2 regions of the Prochlorococcus sp. G5PB11 genome follow, and region 2 is predicted to be linked to the other one. Evidence: predicted binding sites of a transcription regulator. Region 2 holds the regulator's gene; the other holds the start of a gene.
The links. The regulator NtcA, encoded in region 2, controls nitrogen genes in cyanobacteria. The targets are predictions, from matches to a motif close to GTANCNNNNGNTAC.
Positions count from the first base shown of each region.

Region 1: a site for NtcA is predicted at 2,701-2,714, ahead of AC6EI0_RS02660 (DUF4278 domain-containing protein). Genes of this name have one in related genera too.

Region 1 is NZ_CM186287.1:448,300-457,102, reverse strand. Features, by position in the region: gene AC6EI0_RS02675 (hypothetical protein) at 128-343, opposite strand; gene purT (formate-dependent phosphoribosylglycinamide formyltransferase) at 785-1,948, shown strand; gene AC6EI0_RS02665 (hypothetical protein) at 1,941-2,198, shown strand; gene AC6EI0_RS02660 (DUF4278 domain-containing protein) at 2,823-2,993, shown strand; gene AC6EI0_RS02655 (hypothetical protein) at 3,368-3,544, shown strand; gene AC6EI0_RS02650 (hypothetical protein) at 3,714-3,983, shown strand; gene AC6EI0_RS02645 (nitroreductase family protein) at 4,146-4,697, shown strand; gene AC6EI0_RS02640 (DUF1499 domain-containing protein) at 4,959-5,291, shown strand; gene AC6EI0_RS02635 (DUF3764 family protein) at 5,542-5,838, opposite strand; gene AC6EI0_RS02630 (hypothetical protein) at 5,940-6,095, opposite strand; gene AC6EI0_RS02625 (hypothetical protein) at 6,633-6,836, shown strand; gene AC6EI0_RS02620 (hypothetical protein) at 6,842-7,105, shown strand; gene AC6EI0_RS02615 (hypothetical protein) at 7,107-7,289, shown strand; gene AC6EI0_RS02610 (DUF8642 family protein) at 7,446-7,604, shown strand; gene AC6EI0_RS02605 (hypothetical protein) at 8,200-8,334, opposite strand; gene AC6EI0_RS02600 (hypothetical protein) at 8,383-8,574, opposite strand; gene AC6EI0_RS02595 (polysaccharide deacetylase family protein) at 8,666-8,803, opposite strand, start outside.
Region 2 is NZ_CM186287.1:1,621,418-1,630,220, forward strand. Features, by position in the region: gene ileS (isoleucine--tRNA ligase) at 1-1,601, shown strand, start outside; gene AC6EI0_RS09370 (DUF3177 family protein) at 1,620-2,231, opposite strand; gene trmB (tRNA (guanosine(46)-N7)-methyltransferase TrmB) at 2,477-3,121, shown strand; gene AC6EI0_RS09380 (thioredoxin domain-containing protein) at 3,204-3,779, shown strand; gene thyX (FAD-dependent thymidylate synthase) at 3,776-4,414, opposite strand; gene dcd (dCTP deaminase) at 4,417-5,010, opposite strand; gene AC6EI0_RS09395 (cob(I)yrinic acid a,c-diamide adenosyltransferase) at 5,011-5,607, opposite strand; gene ntcA (global nitrogen regulator NtcA) at 5,919-6,653, shown strand; gene AC6EI0_RS09405 (DUF3084 domain-containing protein) at 6,712-7,638, shown strand; gene AC6EI0_RS09410 (RuvC family protein) at 7,639-8,076, shown strand; gene AC6EI0_RS09415 (DUF3146 family protein) at 8,060-8,317, opposite strand; gene pth (aminoacyl-tRNA hydrolase) at 8,328-8,803, opposite strand, start outside.

The DNA of each region.
Region 1 (8,803 bases), 720 kb from region 2:
CAATAGACTAGGATTACTGATCTGCTCAATAATGGATGTTTTCTTTGCTATCTTTTCTTGTTGTGCTGTCAATATGATCTAACCCTTTTTATGGAGAAATAAAAATAATTAATTTTAACAAGAAAATTTAGGCAGCTTGTTCCGATAAGTCACTTGCGAAAAGAGATATAATTTCACCTTTTGGTGTTTTATAAATTCTCTCTACAATTTTGCCTTTAGTAACGATTACTCTAGTATTCATTGAACCTGAAGGCAATGTCATAATAGCTGGTACTAGAGCTTCTTTTAAATCTGGGAACTGATCCAAATCCTTGAAGTCTTTAATTTTCTTCTTGGTAACCATTCCAATAAATAAGTCGAAGTTATTTATTCCTTTTAACTAACTTTTCTCCACTCGTAAAGAGCTTGTATAACTAATCAGCTATTTATAGGACTAACGTGAAAAATTAGATATGGTTTTTGGATTAGAAATTGCTTTTTTAAGCTTGTTTTCATTGTTTTCAAAACGGTTCTACCTAATGTCCAAAATCAATACCATTGCAGTACTCAAAAGTAGTTATCCAAAAATTACTTGTTGTGGTGGGAATATCATTCTTTTATCTTATTGAGTCGAACACCATCGCGAATGATCAATTGATTTTATCCATCAATAAAAAGCGCTCTGTTGTACTAAGAATAATTTTTCCCTTTCAGTGTCTCTGTTAATTTCTACTTCTTTTTTTTATTATCAATTCTGATTAAGAGATATTATATTAATTTATATTTTTGACCTATAGATATGATTATGAACGTTTTTCCAAAGAAAATAATGCTTTTAGGTAGCGGAGAATTAGGGAAAGAGGTGGCAATCGCAGCAAAAAGATTAGGTTGTTATGTTATTGCATGTGACAGATATAATGATGCGCCAGCTATGCAGATAGCTGATCAAGTTGAGGTATTAAATATGAATAATGGTAGTGAATTAAAAGAAGTGATATATAAATGTAATCCTGATATAATTATTCCTGAAATTGAGGCTCTTGCAGTAGATGTATTAAAAGAAATCGAACAAAAAATAACAGTAATACCAAATGCTAGAGCTACTGCAATAACTATGAATAGAGATAAAATCAGAGATTTAGCTGCTAACGAATTAAATATAAGAACTGCAAAATTTAGTTATGCGATGAGTCAATCCGAGCTTAATTTTTGTGCAGATGCGATTGGTTATCCTTTATTAATTAAGCCAGTTATGAGTTCTTCAGGTAAAGGACAAAGCTTAGTTAATAATAAAAATGATTTAGTCCAGGCTTGGAATTTGGCTATTGAAAAATCAAGAGGTAAATCAAATAAAATTATATTAGAGGAATTTATTGATTTTGATTTAGAAATTACTTTATTAACTATTAGACAATTTAATGGTAAAACATTATTTTGTGAACCGATAGGACACGAGCAAAAGAATGGAGATTATCAATGTAGTTGGCAACCAGCTACATTAACTGAAAGTGTTTTAGATAAGGCTCAGAAGATAGCCAAATGTGTTACTGATAATCTTGGTGGAGTTGGTTTGTTTGGCGTTGAATTTTTTATTAAGGGCGAGGAGGTGATTTTTTCAGAGCTGTCACCAAGACCACATGACACAGGCTTAGTAACTTTGATTAGCCAAAATTTAAATGAGTTTGAATTACACCTCAGAGCTGTTTTAGGTATCCCAATTCCAGAAATAGTTTGTCATGAAGCTTCTGCGAGCAGAGTGATTTTGGCTTCCCAGAAAACTTCAAACATAGCTTTTACGGGACTTGAAGATGCCTTAAGTCAACCGAATACAGGTGTATTTATATTTGGCAAGCCAAGCTCTACTGAAGGTCGTCGAATGGGAGTAGCCGTAGCAAATGCAGAAACCATCGATGAGGCAAGAATTAAAGCTGATAAAACAGCTCAATCAGTGCAATTTATAAATGAATAATTTTAATTCAGATTGTTTATCTGATTTCATTAATTGCAAGTCGATTTGGTTTCTATTTTTGACTGAGTTAAATTGGAATCCAAGTGCAATTAACCCTCTTGAGTTGGTCCCTGAATCTTTTTGGCCTGAAGTTACGGATCTCTTAATTGAAGCTAGATATATTGGTCAAAGCAGGAATTATTACCTCAAAGAATCTGATAAATATATGGATTATTTAAGTAAAGGTGGTAGGCCTTTTAAAGCGGATTGAAAATCATACATACTCTATTAACTCCTTACCAACTTCCTCTAGCCCCATAATTGTTAACATCTTTGTAACTGGTTTTGCCTAACAAAAATTAAATTACAATAGATTTATGGGGATAGAGGATCCAAAACTTCGTTTATTCGTGCTTCTTTTGATCAATTTAATAGTGATAGTAGTTTTTAGAAACTGGGTATTAAATAACGAGGCTTTTGTGTGGCTACTGAATGGTTTACCTTCTTGAAGTGTTATGGAAGCATTTGATTCAATTTTTCTAAATATTGCTTCATCTGGTTTTAAGGCGTAATTACTTTCATAATCTATGCCATATTAGGATCCTTTTTTTGTTCTTTAATTACTTTTGTAAGAAGAGGGGAAAGGGGAAGGTTGGTTTAGTTTAAGAAGGAAAAAGAATAGGATACATAATTAACTTTTTTAGTGATTTAAGGGGGCTTTTTAGTAAGAAATGCAACTATTTCGGTTAACACTACTTAATTCAATGTTTTATGTATCATGAGGAACATCTTTTATAGATAATTTCTGTTATTTTTGTTACACGTTCAGCTGAATTTTAAGCTGCAGTAAGACTCGAGACATGGAACGGGGTCTTGAGCACTACGAGGAAGAGCAATGACTGTTCTTACTTACAGAGGCAAAGAGTACCTTCAACATAAAGAAGCTACTCCAAAAAAAGTTGTAGAACTTAGTTACAGAAGTAACGTCTACACATCTAGGCAGGCAGAAGCTAAAAAGCAGATGCAAGCATCCTTAACTTACAGAGGTAATACATACCAAAAGTAATTTAAAGGTGAACTAAAAGAGGCATTAATTGCCTCTTTTTTTATGCTCATTTGCCCCAAAAATATCTAGCTGAGTTATATTTTTGGTTCTATGTATTTTGGCCTAAGTTTTATTACTCTGGTTTTATAGGTGGCATCCGATGTAGAAATAATAATGACTCCGAAATAATCACAATGATTACTCAACAGTCATGGCCTAGTTGCAAGCTACCTAAAACTCAAAAGGCACTTGAAGCTATTTATACAATGCTCTGGAAACGACCAAAGGTGTTTAGATGGTATTACAGGTCAAACTAATAGCTTTATTCAAGGGAAACCGAACACGCAAATCACCTAAAAGTTATTAAGAATGATAATTAAATCCTTTATTTATTAATGCAAAGATTATTTAAACCTAACAGTAGAGTGTTGGCATTGTTCGTGTTTTTACCTATTACACCAAGTATTGCAGCTATTACTGTTTTTACACAGTCAGTTTTAAATGACAGAAGTCCTGAAGTAACGTCTATTTCTCATCATGAACAGCGAGTGATCGATGCTACTAGATATTAATGACTATTTTTCACTTTTAGCTATCAGTAAAACTTATTTTATGAATTTATTCATTGCTTATTAAAGCTTTATTTAAAGTCTTATTAAGTTTATCCATATCTTAGTTCAAATACCCTTTACGTCATGAGATCAGTAGGTTACAAGTTATAAGTAACAGCTTTCTCAAAGTATGGTTTTAACTAAAAAGTTTAAGGCCTTTGATGACGCAATCTTAGATCTACATCCTGAGTTAAAAGAGGTTCTTAAACCTAATGATCACTATCCAGAGCTAGAAATTCTTCTAAAAAAAAGATCTGTAAATCTACCTTCTGGGTCTTTGAATACGAGGGTAATTATAAATAATGGAGAAATTGTCGAACGCGTATTCAAGACACCTATGGGCCAAGTCGTCTCGTTATTTTCAAAACCATCAAATGTAATTCTTGACAAAGTTGCTTAATAAGTGATTTTCAACTAATAATTTTTTTTTTTTTTTTTTTTAATGTTAGTTTCAATCTGGAGATGATTTAAACGCCTTTTCTTTATACAGGTCTCTAAACTAAACTTCTTTTAAAATTTTCACTATTGCTAATACTGTAGTTAATAACATCAAGAAAAAATCATGGAAATAGCTGAAGCAATTAAAAAACGAAGGACCATTCATATCTTTTCCCAAAAAAGTGTTCCTAGCGAAGTAATTCAAAAATCAATAGTTGCAGCTAATCAGGCACCCTGCCACAGAAGGACTTTCCCATGGCGTTTTACCAACATTGGGATAAAAAAACGGGAACTTCTATATCAATTACAGCTGACTCTGAAGTTTGGTGATAAGTCAATAGATGAATCTAGTTTAAGAAAAATAAAGGAAAAAATGCTTAACCCTTCCCATTTGCTTATTGCCACTCAAGTATGTACTGATAATCAAGCTCAAAAACTCGAAGATTATGCTGCTTGTGCTTGCGCGATTCAAAACCTGTCACTTTCACTTGTCGCCGATGATGTTGGTTGCAAGTGGTCAACAGGAAAAATCACCAAAGATCCTAATACCTATCAAATCGCACAAATAAATTCAAGTGAGGAGGAAATTATTGGTTTTATTTGGATTGGATATGGAAATGAGCCGCCTTTAATCAATAGACCTTTAATTAGTACTATCTATAGAGAGAGTAATTAACCTTTTTTAACTTATAGAAGAGAGATAATGAAACTGATAAGGAAGTGTTGAGGCCACACTAAAGACAATCATCATCATCCCTGTTTTATCTAATCGCTTCATGCTAAAAAATAGTTTTATAAAAATTTAATCGATGGTAAGTTTTAGCACGATCATTTTAGGTAGGGAGAACTAGACATCACTTAGTAATAAATTTCTGAAAAACAAGACCAAAGGGGGGATAAACTTTTCTCATGGTCAATATGTGAACTCATAGAAAATATGCCAGATCTTAAATCAGGTCTTAGTCCCTGTTTAAATCCGCTTAATTGCGTTTTTTTTCAAAAAGAATTTGAAGATGTTGACAAGACCTTTGAACAACTTATTGGGATTGCCCAGAAAATTCCTAGAACCAAAGTTTTAGAGGCTAATGATAGATATTGGAAAGGAGTTTGTCGAAGTTTGATTTTCAGATTTCCAGACGACTTGGAGATTTTAAAAATGGATAAGAAGATTCAAATCAAATCGGCATCAAGATATGGTGGTGGAGATCTTGGAGTTAATGGAGCTAGAGTGGGAAGATTATTAACTGCTTTAGAAAAATTAAATTGTTAGCCACCAAAACTTTCATAAAACAATCAATTTGTTGTCGTTGGGAAAAATGCTAGTTATTTTTAAATAAATGTATAAATAAAATGAACAGAGCAGAAAAATATTTTTTACATCTTCCAAAGGGGACTCATTTTGAAAAAATCATTTATACGGAATATGGGAAAGAGAATATCTATGTAAGCCCAGATGGCAAAAAACATTCAATACCTATGATTTCAGATAAATTTTCTTGACGAGCTTTAACACGTTAAAATTAGCAGTTAGGACAATTGTTTATCCATCTTGTGATTTTGGTTTCTTCATAAATATGACCAGAGGCCTCAACAATAGGCTTTGTTTCCGGACTGATAAAAATGTTATATAAAACATTCTCTGCTCCTTCAAACATAACAGTTGCTCTTTTAGAGTCTCCTATACTTTCGCCGATATAAAAAATTTTAACACCCATTTCTTTAAACATCGCCTGCTGCTCTGGCGCATTCATATGAGTGCAATACTCTGAAAAAGTATTACTAAGCTTGAAGTCTAAAACAGTGATTTCAGTTGCCATGTAAAGGGTTAGTGAATCTTAGATGATGTATATGTTTACCATTTTACTTTTGTCCCTACAGACGTTGTTGTTTTCGCTTCCATCGGTTGGGAGGATGTTAGTTATTTTTTTATTTTATCGTTAGCGTTTTCGATGTCTTGTAAAAGCCCTTTTGTGGCTTGGTGAAAACCATTTTTAACTAAAAACATTAGTGCTTCATCAAATTTCTGTTGAATTTTTTTTATGTACGGAGTCATCTCATTTGGAGATAAAGACATTTTTTTTTAATATTCTTTTTCAATTTTGCTTTTTATACAAAATGATATGAAGTGGAAACTGCTACTAAAAAGTAATATTAGTAATAACTACTTACTCAATTAATAGAGAAGGCTAGTAGTTTTGCGTATTGCATCTACAGCTTCTAACGATATAACTAACTCAAGTTGCATTGTGACATTGTCTATCTTTAAGCGCCTAAGCAACAGGTTTTCAGTGAAAAAGTATGACTACAGCAAATGTTATTCAAGATGCGAAATGCAACCTTTACCTAATGAGATTTATCAAGACATTGTTGATTTTCAATCCGATGTGAATAGACCTATAGACATTTCTATTTATCGGGAATTTAAAAAAGAAGCTGCATGAGTTCCTAACTAGATTTTTTTTTGTTCTTATTTTCTTTGATTCCACTTATCTATTAATAGGGTTTAAATTTCCTAACTTTACAAGTTTGTTTAATAAGGCTATTAATTTTTTTCCCTTGAGTTATCGAATGACTGTAGAGTAGAAAGAAAGAAGTAATTAAATTTTTATTGATGGATAGCTTGAAAGCCAAGTCTTTGGCTAATGAATTAAATGAATTAGCATGTAAAGGATGCACTGAAGGATGGCTAGAGAAACACGATGGACTATCAGATCCAATTCAAGATATTAATGAGTGCGGATCTCTTGGATTTATTACCCCTGAACGACAAGAGCGGTTAATTAATGAAGTTAAAGAGATTAAAGCTAAAAATTAAATAATATGGATAAAAAAAAAGGAAGTAGCCCGAGTAAATTTTCTGTTCCTCCTTTCGCTTCAGATGATGAGATATGGATTAAAATTCTTGAAGTTTTGACACCATCAGAACAGCTTGAGGCTAGCCGTTCAAAATCAGAGTTCAATGATCCATATATGGGTGGTAAAGAGATTATTGTTAAACGCTCTGATCAGTCTGACATAGCTGTTGCGTTACTTTCTGAAGTCACTGCTGATGGTGATGAATGGGCAATATATAGAGAACTTTGAAATGGATACTTATTCATTAATTGGATTGGCAACCATTGTATTATCTCTTTTTAGTTTGGTGTTGCTTTCTCATTTATTTAGAAATTTAATAAGAAAGCAAATAGATGGTCAAATGAAAGATATGATCCCGATAAAAGCTATTCGAGAAAGAATAGGAATAAGAATAAAATTGAGAAAAATGTGAGCTATTAAAATGATGATTAATCCCTTTTTCGCCACTACTTTTTGCGTAAAATATGATTCAGGTATACGTTTTTCTTATGCGTATAAGTTAGTAAGTAATACCGATAGAAAAAAATAAAAAGAAAGGATAGATTAACTCTAATTTTAGGAGACTTTTATGAATACGATTGATGCTAAGAAAATGTCTCAAGGACAAGTTGATCCAATTGATGATTATCTTGAGTGTGTAACATATTGTTCAATATCTAGTAGTGCGGAAGAGAACGATTGCCAAACTATATGTATGGAAAGGCATTTGAAAAGCTCATATTTTTAGACTGATACACCAAAAAATAAAAACCAGAGAAAATTACAGCTCTTTAATAATGAAATTAACTTTTGAAATCTCAATCTCAAATTAGAGACCTAAATACACTCTCTTATCTGGCGAGCAGTAATGCTCGAAAAATCTATGAATAATCCAGTACGAATAAGTATACATTCCGTTGATTTATACCAAATATTTTCATGTTTATAAATGACTTGAGCAGTTCTACCTAGTCATACTTGACTGTTGATGTGGTGAAAAGAGCAATAGTCTTGAGTAATTTTTTTTTAATCTAATTTTGATGTTGGGGTAATAACAAAAGGTTTAAATACTTATGAAGAAAACGGATATAATTGCCATCTTGAAATTAGATGATATCTAAAAATTTTGGCTCATCCCATATCTTGGTATTGGCTTATTGGCTTTTTTCTATGGATGGTTCACAACGTTTTGGTTCTTAATCGTAAAGTTAATATTGACAAAGAACGACAAATATCAAAGCGATTTAATGCAATCTCAAGGCTCTATCCAGAAGGTACGTACATTTCACATAGATAATAATCATTAGTTTATTTTAATTATCATCAGCCCTTTCTTGGTTGCCTTAATAATGGGGTGGTTTAGAAGTTTCTTCAGGGAAATATTCTTCAGTTTCATTTTCATATGCGTCACCTTTCTTTTTGAAGTATTCCTCTGATGGATCGTAACCATCGTTGTCTGGATTGTTTTTTCCTTTCATAGTTTAATATTTTTTCTTTGGCGAGATTACTGGATCTGTCAAAGTATGTTATCCAGCTATCCCATTACAGATAATTCCTGCTTTGGCCATAGAAATTAAAACAAAATGATGAAAGCTAGGAACGGCTTTGTCTAATGCTATGAGAAATATAAGCAATGACATTGATGTCATTGAAAGGTATTGCATCCAATGAATACCTGCTTTATCCAGTCCATTTTTGTCAAAACTTGTACTAGTCATTTTATTAAAGCTTTGGTCGGTGAACTTAACGCAAAAAATTATTTTTTGCTAGTTATTTCTTTTTTCTTGATTGATGCCTTTACAAAATTGATTAACTGCTCTGTGCTGAAAATTCAAAGTTTCTAATCACCTCTTCACCTTTTCTGAAGATCGTTTTAGCATATTCAGTCCATTTTCCCTGTCCCCAATACCGGAAGCAGCTAGTTTCTAATAGCAAAAGGTATAGGAG
Region 2 (8,803 bases):
CTATTTTTAGGGCTACAGAGCAATGGTTCGCTTCTGTTGAAGGGTTTAGGGATAAAGCACTTTCTTCAATAGAGGATGTTATTTGGCTCCCTGAATCTGGCAAAAATAGAATTCACTCTATGGTTAGAGAAAGAGGTGATTGGTGTATTTCACGACAAAGGACATGGGGAGTACCAATACCAGTTTTTTATGAAAAAAATGGGAAAGAAATTCTACTTAATCAAGAAACTATTGCTCACATAACTGATTTATTCTCTACTCATGGAGCAGATGTTTGGTGGGAATACGAAGTTTCTCAGCTATTACCTCCGTCTTATTTAAACGAGGCAGATCGATGGCAAAAAGGCACTGATACTATGGATGTTTGGTTTGACTCAGGCTCTAGTTGGTCTTCTGTTATTTCCAAGAAAGAAAAACTAAATTATCCAGCAGATTTGTATTTGGAGGGATCTGATCAACATCGGGGTTGGTTTCAGTCATCTTTATTGACTTCGGTAGCAGTAAATGAATATGCACCTTTTAAAAAAGTCCTTACACATGGTTTTGCTTTAGATGAGAATGGCAGGAAAATGAGCAAATCCTTAGGAAATATTATTGATCCTTTAGTTATAATTAATGGTGGTTCAAATAAAAAATTAGATCCTGCTTATGGAGCAGATGTTTTGAGGCTTTGGGTTAGTTCTGTTGATTACTCAGCAGATGTTCCTATTGGTTCAAATATACTTAAGCAAATTTCTGACGTTTATCGCAAGGTTCGAAATACGTCTCGGTATCTATTAGGAAATCTCTATGATTTTGATTACAGAAAAGATTCCATTGATATTTTAAACCTACCATTATTAGATCAATGGATGTTGAATAGAACAGCTGAAGTGATTGATGAGATAACCGACGCGTACTCCAATTTCGAATTCTCTAAGTTTTTCCAAACAATTCAGAATTTTTGTGTAGTTGATCTATCAAATTTTTACTTAGATATAGCAAAAGATAGGTTGTATGTGAGCTCTAAAACTGACTTTAGAAGAAGAAGTTGTCAGACAGTTTTATCCTTGGTTATTGAGAAAATATCTGGCTTAATTGCACCTGTTTTATGTCATATGGCAGAGGATATTTGGCAAAACATTCCATATAGTTTAGAGGAAAACTCCGTTTTTCAAAGAGGATGGCCTAAAGTCCCTGACTCGTGGCGAAATAATAGTCTTAATATTCATGTTGCTGAATTACGCAAACTTAGAACAGTTATTAATCGTATGTTGGAAAGCTGTCGAAATAATCAAGAATTAGGTTCCTCTTTAGAAGCTTCAGTAAGAGTTGATATCTTTGATGAAAAAGTTAAAGATGCTATCGAATGGTTATCTTTAAGTGAATCTAACGAGGTTGATGTCTTGAGAGATTGGTTCCTTGTTTCATCTTTTCAAATTGGGGGAGAGCCTTGGGCTGAGGTTTTAGTCAGTGAAGATAATGATATTGCATCAGTGGATATTGCTAAAGCCAATGGATTTAAATGTGAAAGATGTTGGCATTACGAAGTTAAAATGAGCCAAAATCAAAACCATCCAAAGATTTGCACTAGATGTGAAAAAGTAGTGTTGGCTATTTAAATATAAATTAATTATTGTCTAAAACTTACCTGCAAAACGTCCATTTTTTGGGAATTGGATCACAAGCCATTGTAGTAAACCTATTAGATATAGTATCAGAGCTAGATATGCGAAAAATGTAGCTAAAGTTGTAGTCCAATTACCATCTAAAATAAATTTTATAATGATTTTTGTTGTAATAAATGTATTGTATGGGATTTCTCTCCAAGTATCGCAATAGTTTTCTGTTATTGAATTTAAACATCTCCAACTAATAATATGAAGTCCAGTATTTAAAATTCCCCAGAAGGATAAGCTCCAACGCCAAATTCTTGTTGTTAATGAAATTGGGTTGTATATATACATTTCATCAATTTCTTCATTGAGATCAACCCAAAACCAAATAGAAGCAATCATTAGTATTGGTGAGATTAGAGATATGAATAGGCCTAATTGGCTCTCACTACTTAGAAACAGAATATTTATTGCGTAAAGACTAGAAACTTTCCAATAAATTGATAACAATCGATCAATAGAGCTTGAATTGGAAATTTTTGCCCAAATAAAGAGAAACAAAGGCAGACCAAATGCAAAAGTGGCTGCAATACGATATGAGAGCCAAACTAGAATTTGGAATTGAGGTTCAGTCAAGACAATAATCTCATTCATATGTATTATCAGCCTTTATCTATTTTTTTCATCTTTATTCCCAATTATTAAAGATCTTTCTCTATATTCATAGAAAAAACCTGACTCAGAAATCGAATTTATTCTATATTTTTATTGACGATTAGTAGCAAATAAATAATATAGTTTATCTTCTTGAGACTTTGATCAGGAATTTGAAGTTAACTTGCTAGGATATAACTTTGATTTATTAATATCAGGCTTCATTTGTGAGACAGCATGTAAATCCTCTAAGCCATTTTTTTCAGTTACCTTTATCACTGCCAAGTAAGTCTGTTCTTTTCAAGAATTCTCATCACCCAATTCATTTAGATATTGGTTCTGCTAAAGGAGAATTCTTAATAGAATTGGCATCAAAATATCCCAATTGGAATTTTTTAGGACTTGAGATAAGAGAACCTCTTGTTAGTTCATCTGAAAGAAAAAGAAAACAATTGGGATTGTTAAATTTAAAATTCCTATATTGCAATGTGAATATTAGCTTAGATGAATGGTTATCAGATTTAGATCTTAATCAATTAAAAAGAGTTTCTATTCAATTCCCAGATCCGTGGTTTAAACGAAAACATCTTAAAAGGAGAGTCTTAACAAGAAGTCTTCTAAATTCGATTGCACGATCTATAAGTAATGATGGTGAACTATTCATACAAAGCGATATATATAAACTGATTGAATATATGACTAATATTATTGATGAGAGTATTTATTTTGATAGAAAAATTTTAAAAGGATTAAAATGGCTTGAAAAAAATCCCTACGAGGTAACAACAGACAGGGAATCATTTGTTCTTAAGCAGAATTTGCCAATATATAGAGCAATGTATATTAGAAATAGTGTTCTATTCATAAATTAAGGTGATTTATAATTAATATAATCATATGCTTTTTGAATTCAAGAATTTTATATATAATTAACTATAGGAATGCTTATCTATTATGAAAGATAATACTAGTGCAGGCAAAGACCTTAGTAATTTTCAAAAATATTTTTTAGCTTTTCTAAGTTTTTTTCTAGTGATTGCTTTACTCTTTATTCGCAATGGTTTTAAAGAAAATGCAATGCTTGATCAATTAGCTAAAAACTCCCTATTACCTGAAAATGCCTTGTCAAATGGAAAACCTACAGTTTTTGAATTTTATGCAGATTGGTGTGAAGCTTGTAAGGAGATGGCTCCAGATATGATTGATGCAAAAAAACAAAATGACAATAAAGTCGACATTGTTTTACTGAATGTTGATAATTCTAGATGGATTGATTTGATTGAACAATATGATGTTAATGGTATTCCTAAGCTGATTTTTTTTGATGAGAAAGGTGTTATGAAGGGGGTTTCATTAGGGGTTAGAAAATATAATGAACTTAATGAAATATTTATCTCTTTAATTAATAATTCAAAATTACCATCTTTTACTAAAGAATCAAACTCAAGCAATTTGTCATCAGAATTTTTCTCTAAGGAGGAGAGTTTTAATAACATTATTAAAACTGAAGCTCCAAGAAACCATAGTTAATTGAGCCAATTTAAAGCTGATGAAACCACTGGGTATTCTTTCGAAAAAATATTTTTGCACTCTTGTGCAATATCCATATGTTCTTTTTGGGTCCCATGGCCAGTTCGTAGATTTATGTAATGAATCCAAGAACGACATGAACCTGTCATGTAAATCCTAGTTGGTGTAGCAAGTGGAAGTACAAATCTCGCACATTCTTTTGCTATTCCTGCTTCTAGCATTTCTTCATAAAGTTGTTTATTTAGATTGAATTGACGTTTTATCTTTTCATTAAATTGATTTATAATTTTTTCTGATAAATCTGAAATTGAATTTTGTCTATTTTTATTATCTTGCCTTCTCAATTCAGGTAGAGGTATTTCTCCAAGAGCTCTACTATCTGCATAACGTTGCGAGAATTCTTGAAAAGTAAATGATCGATGTCTCAATATTTGTGCTGCAATTCCTCTTGTGGTTTCTATTTGTAAAGTCATATAAGCTTGCTCAAACACACTCCAATGTTCATTTTTGATGCAATATGCCAATAATTTACTAAAGTCTTCATTATCTTGATTTTTTGGATTACTAACTCTGGCTATGTATGCCATGTTTTTCTCAGCATCTGGTGTAGAAGTTATTAATTGAACAAGACTCATATTCAAACTTTTGCTAAGGTTACTTTTTCTTGTTGATGTTGATATTTGCCTTGCCTATCGTTATAAGTAGTCTCACAAGGGTCACCTTCAAAGAAAAGTAATTGACAAATTCCTTCATCAGCATAAATCCTGCAGTCCGCCCCAGAACTGTTACTAAATTCAAGTGTTAGATGACCTTCCCAGCTTGCTTCTGCAGGAGTTGTATTGACAATTATTCCTAAGCGAGCATAAGTACTTTTGCCAAGACAAATAACAGTAATATTTGGAGGGACTTTCATTTTCTCTAATGCCACTCCAAGACCATAAGAGTGAGCAGGTAAAATAAAATATTTACCATCCTGATCTTCTTTTAAATCGGTAGGTTCTAGATTCGCAGGATTAAATTTTTTTGGATTCATTACTGTTCCTGGAACATGTTTGAAAATCAAAAATTCTTTTGAGGATAGACGCAAATCGTATCCATAAGATGAGCAACCAAAGCTTAAAACAGGTGATTTTTTTGATTCAGGTTCAAGATGCCTTATTAGTTTTTCTTGAAATGGTTCAAGCATTCCTAAAGAAGCTTGCTGTGAAATCCAACGATCGTTCTTTAACATTTAATTGCAGCGTAATTCGGTAATTTGATCAGCCATCTCAATCACTTTAGGAGGAATTGATTGTCCCGTAAGAATAATATCTGTAGATGATGGGCGGTTATTGATCATAGAAATCAAATCAGTTTCTTCTATCAAACCAAGGCTAATTGCCATACCAATTTCATCAAGTACGATTTTGTCTAACTTTTTTTCAACTATACGTTTTTTACAAAATTCCCATAGTTCTTTAATTGCTTTCTCTTCATGTTTTTTCTTAAAAGATAAATTTTCTTCTGGCAACTCTCCAGGTAAGCAAGTTTCAATAGCTGGTCTTAACCACTCCAGTCGACCACAAAGATTTACTGCTCCATGGGGACCTTGATTGACTCCGCCTTTCAAGAACTGAGATATTAAAACTTTGCTTCCCAAGCCTGCAGATCGTAGCGCCTCGCTTAGAACAATAGAAAAACTACCTCTAAAAGGAGAGGTGTGTATTTGTAATTGGCCTTGTGTTTTAACTAGTTGTAAAGGTTTTCTATCTGGAAGAGCCCTAAGAGAAGGCCCTTTGGCTAGTGACAAATCCTCTCGTTGAGCATTGATGCTTGATCCTGCATTCATCTCAAATTCGATCGTAACGTCGTAATTTTAATCTAGCGCTTTAAAATTTGTAATCAACCAAAGAACACTATCTGTGGTGTATGAGGTAAAATTTTTTAACTTTTAAGATTCTTCGGAGCTTTGAAGGGGTTTAAATCTATAGACCAATTTTTTGAATACTTTTCAAGTTTATTTTTAAGCATGCGGATTTTAAATAGTAGAATTCAGAACGAGGAAAGAAATTGAGATGGGGATTAAGGGTGAAAAAAGTCGCCATGGCTACATATCGTTTTTTCACAACTTATTAATGTTCTCAGAACGATCAATTAAATATGGTCACTTCATTTCGTGGCTTTACCCGTTTCAACCAACAAAAAAATAGCCATATGGCTGTTAATTCATCATCAAATTCTTTGCCTCCAACCAACACTTTGTTGGAAGTAATTAAGTCTTTAGATGGTGTCTCTACTGAAGTCGTAGATAGGTCAAAAACAATTTTTTTCCCTGGCGATCCAGCAGAAAGGGTTTACTTGATTAGGCGTGGTGCTGTTCGCTTGAGCAGGGTATATGAAACGGGTGAAGAAATTACAGTTGCTTTATTGAGGGAAAATAGTCTTTTCGGAGTTTTATCTTTATTGACAGGGAATAGATCAGATCGTTTTTATCATGCAGTTGCATTTACTCGTGTGGAACTCGTAGCGGCCCCCGCAACTTCGGTAAGGAATGCAATTGAGCAAGATGCTTCAGTTGGTTTGCTTCTTCTACAAGGTCTATCCAGTCGAGTACTTCAAACTGAGACAATGATTGAAACTTTAACTCATAGAGATATGTCTTCTCGGCTTGCCAGTTTTTTGCTGGTTTTGTGCAGGGACTTTGGTGTACCTGGGGAAAAAGGTGTAACAATTGACTTAAGGCTTTCACATCAAGCTATTGCTGAAGCTATTGGTTCAACCAGAGTAACTATTACACGACTACTTGGTGAGTTAAAAAGTTCATCATTGTTGGCAATAGATAGGAAAAAGATAACTATATTCGATCCAATAGCCTTAGCAAAAAGATTTAATTGAAGGCCATTGCATACTAAGGTTTAGGAGGTTTGCTTAATTCCACTTCTTCTTTCTTTCTGTGACAGTCTGGCTGAAAATTCTTTTAATATTAATCCTAGGTGGAATACTATCTACTTTAGGAGATCGCTTAGGTTCTAGAGTTGGTAAGGCTCGTTTAAGTATCTTTAAATTAAGACCAAAAAGTACTGCTGTTTTAATAACTGTTTTTACTGGAAGTATTATTAGTGCTATTTCATTTGCAACAATGATTGTATTTGATAGAGATTTAAGGGTCGGATTATTTCAATTAGAGGATATTCGAGAAAAGATTATAGATAGTGAAAAAGAATTAAAAAAATTAGAAAAAAATTTATATGCTTTTAGAAGTGGAAATGTAGTAATAACTAGTGGCCAGACTTTAGTAACTAAGACCATTAAATTAAATAAAAATAGTGATATAAAAAAAATTATCGAAAGTTTATTGCAGCAAGCTAATCTTTATGCTTTTAATTTAGTAAAAACAAATCAATCTAATTATAGAAGGATATTATTAGTTCGTAAAGATGATATTGAGAAGCTTGAGAGTAAAATATCTGATAACAGAAGTTGGGTTGTTAGAATTAAATCAGCAGGAAATATACTTAGAGGTGAAAATTATGTTTATGCATTTCCAGAGGTCACATTAAATAAAATTATTACAAGTAAAGGAGAGGTTATTGCTTTAGAAAATATATCTTTATCTGATTCTGACTCTGAATCGATTAGTAAAAAGATTAATCTTTTAATGGCTTCAACTTTGGCAGAGGTTAGGCGACGAGGATCGTTAAGTTCTGAGTTGCAAATTAATGCTAATCAAATTAATAATTTAGGAAAGTATCTAGTTAGTAAAAAAAAGGGACAATTTCAAATAATTGCTAGAGCTGTTGATACTCATCAAAGTGCAGATAAAGTCTCTGTATCATTAGAGCTAAAGTCTTTAGAAGAAATTATTAGAAGCAAGAATTAAATGAGTTTTTATATATCAATAGATCCAGGTAATAAAAAATGTGGCTTATTGTTGGCTGATATTAAGTCCAGAAAAGTAATTGAAGCAGGGATAACTTCGTTAAATAAATTTTCTGATTTAGTTTCGTTTTGGAGTGAAGATTATGATATCAGTAAGATAATCATTGGTGATGGAACAAATTGTAAGTATATAAAGAATGAATTAAAACGAAAAAAATTTTTTGATCTAAATTATGTGAATGAAAAAGGATCAACTTTACGAGCAAGGTTTCGATATTGGGAAATTTGGCCCCCAAATTATTTTATTCGTTGGCTTCCGAAAGAAATCCTTTTCCCTCCTGAAAATCTTGATGCCATTGTCGCTTTGATTTTATTGGAAGATTTTTTAAAATCTTCATTGATCTGGCCTGATAATCTAGATATTAAAATTTGGCCCTAACTGTAAAAATGTAATCTCCGCCAGACTCAAGTTTGTAATCAGCTTTTACTAAATACCTTTCTAAGGCATCTTTTATTAAGGCTCTTCCAAGTGGTGGTTCTACAAAAAGTTGTCCCCTGTGAAAAGCCCAAATAAAACTCCATTCGAAATCCCCTGCACGAACAATCCCTTCAACCTTCTTTTGATTAAAGCATTGCTTATGAATTTGAAGATATGCAGTAGTGGATGGTTTGTTATTCATTCTCAAACAGTTATGATTTTTCAGGCTTGTAAGAATTTAGTCGAGTAGTTATATTTTCCCAATTGTTTGATGTGATTGAATCAATACAACTAATAATTTCCTGAATGATCAAATTTAATACTATAAATTCTTCTTTTGAAAATCTACCTAAGACATGAGATACAGTTTTAGATTTTCTGTCTTGTTGAATCTCACTTGGGGGCCCTATCCCAATCTTTAATCGCTTAAACTCAGCAGTCCCTAGATGTTTGATGATACTTTTTAATCCATTATGACCGCCTGAACTACCCTTAGAGCGGACTCTTATTTTCCCTAGAGGTAGATCCATATCATCTACTAAGACTATTAATTGATGATTTTCAAAATTAAACCAATCCTTTGCTGATCTGACTGATTTTCCACTTTCATTCATGTATGTATTAGGCATTAATAGTCTTGTTTGTTCTATACCTGAGCCATAAGCACAAGTCCTACCAAATAATTTTT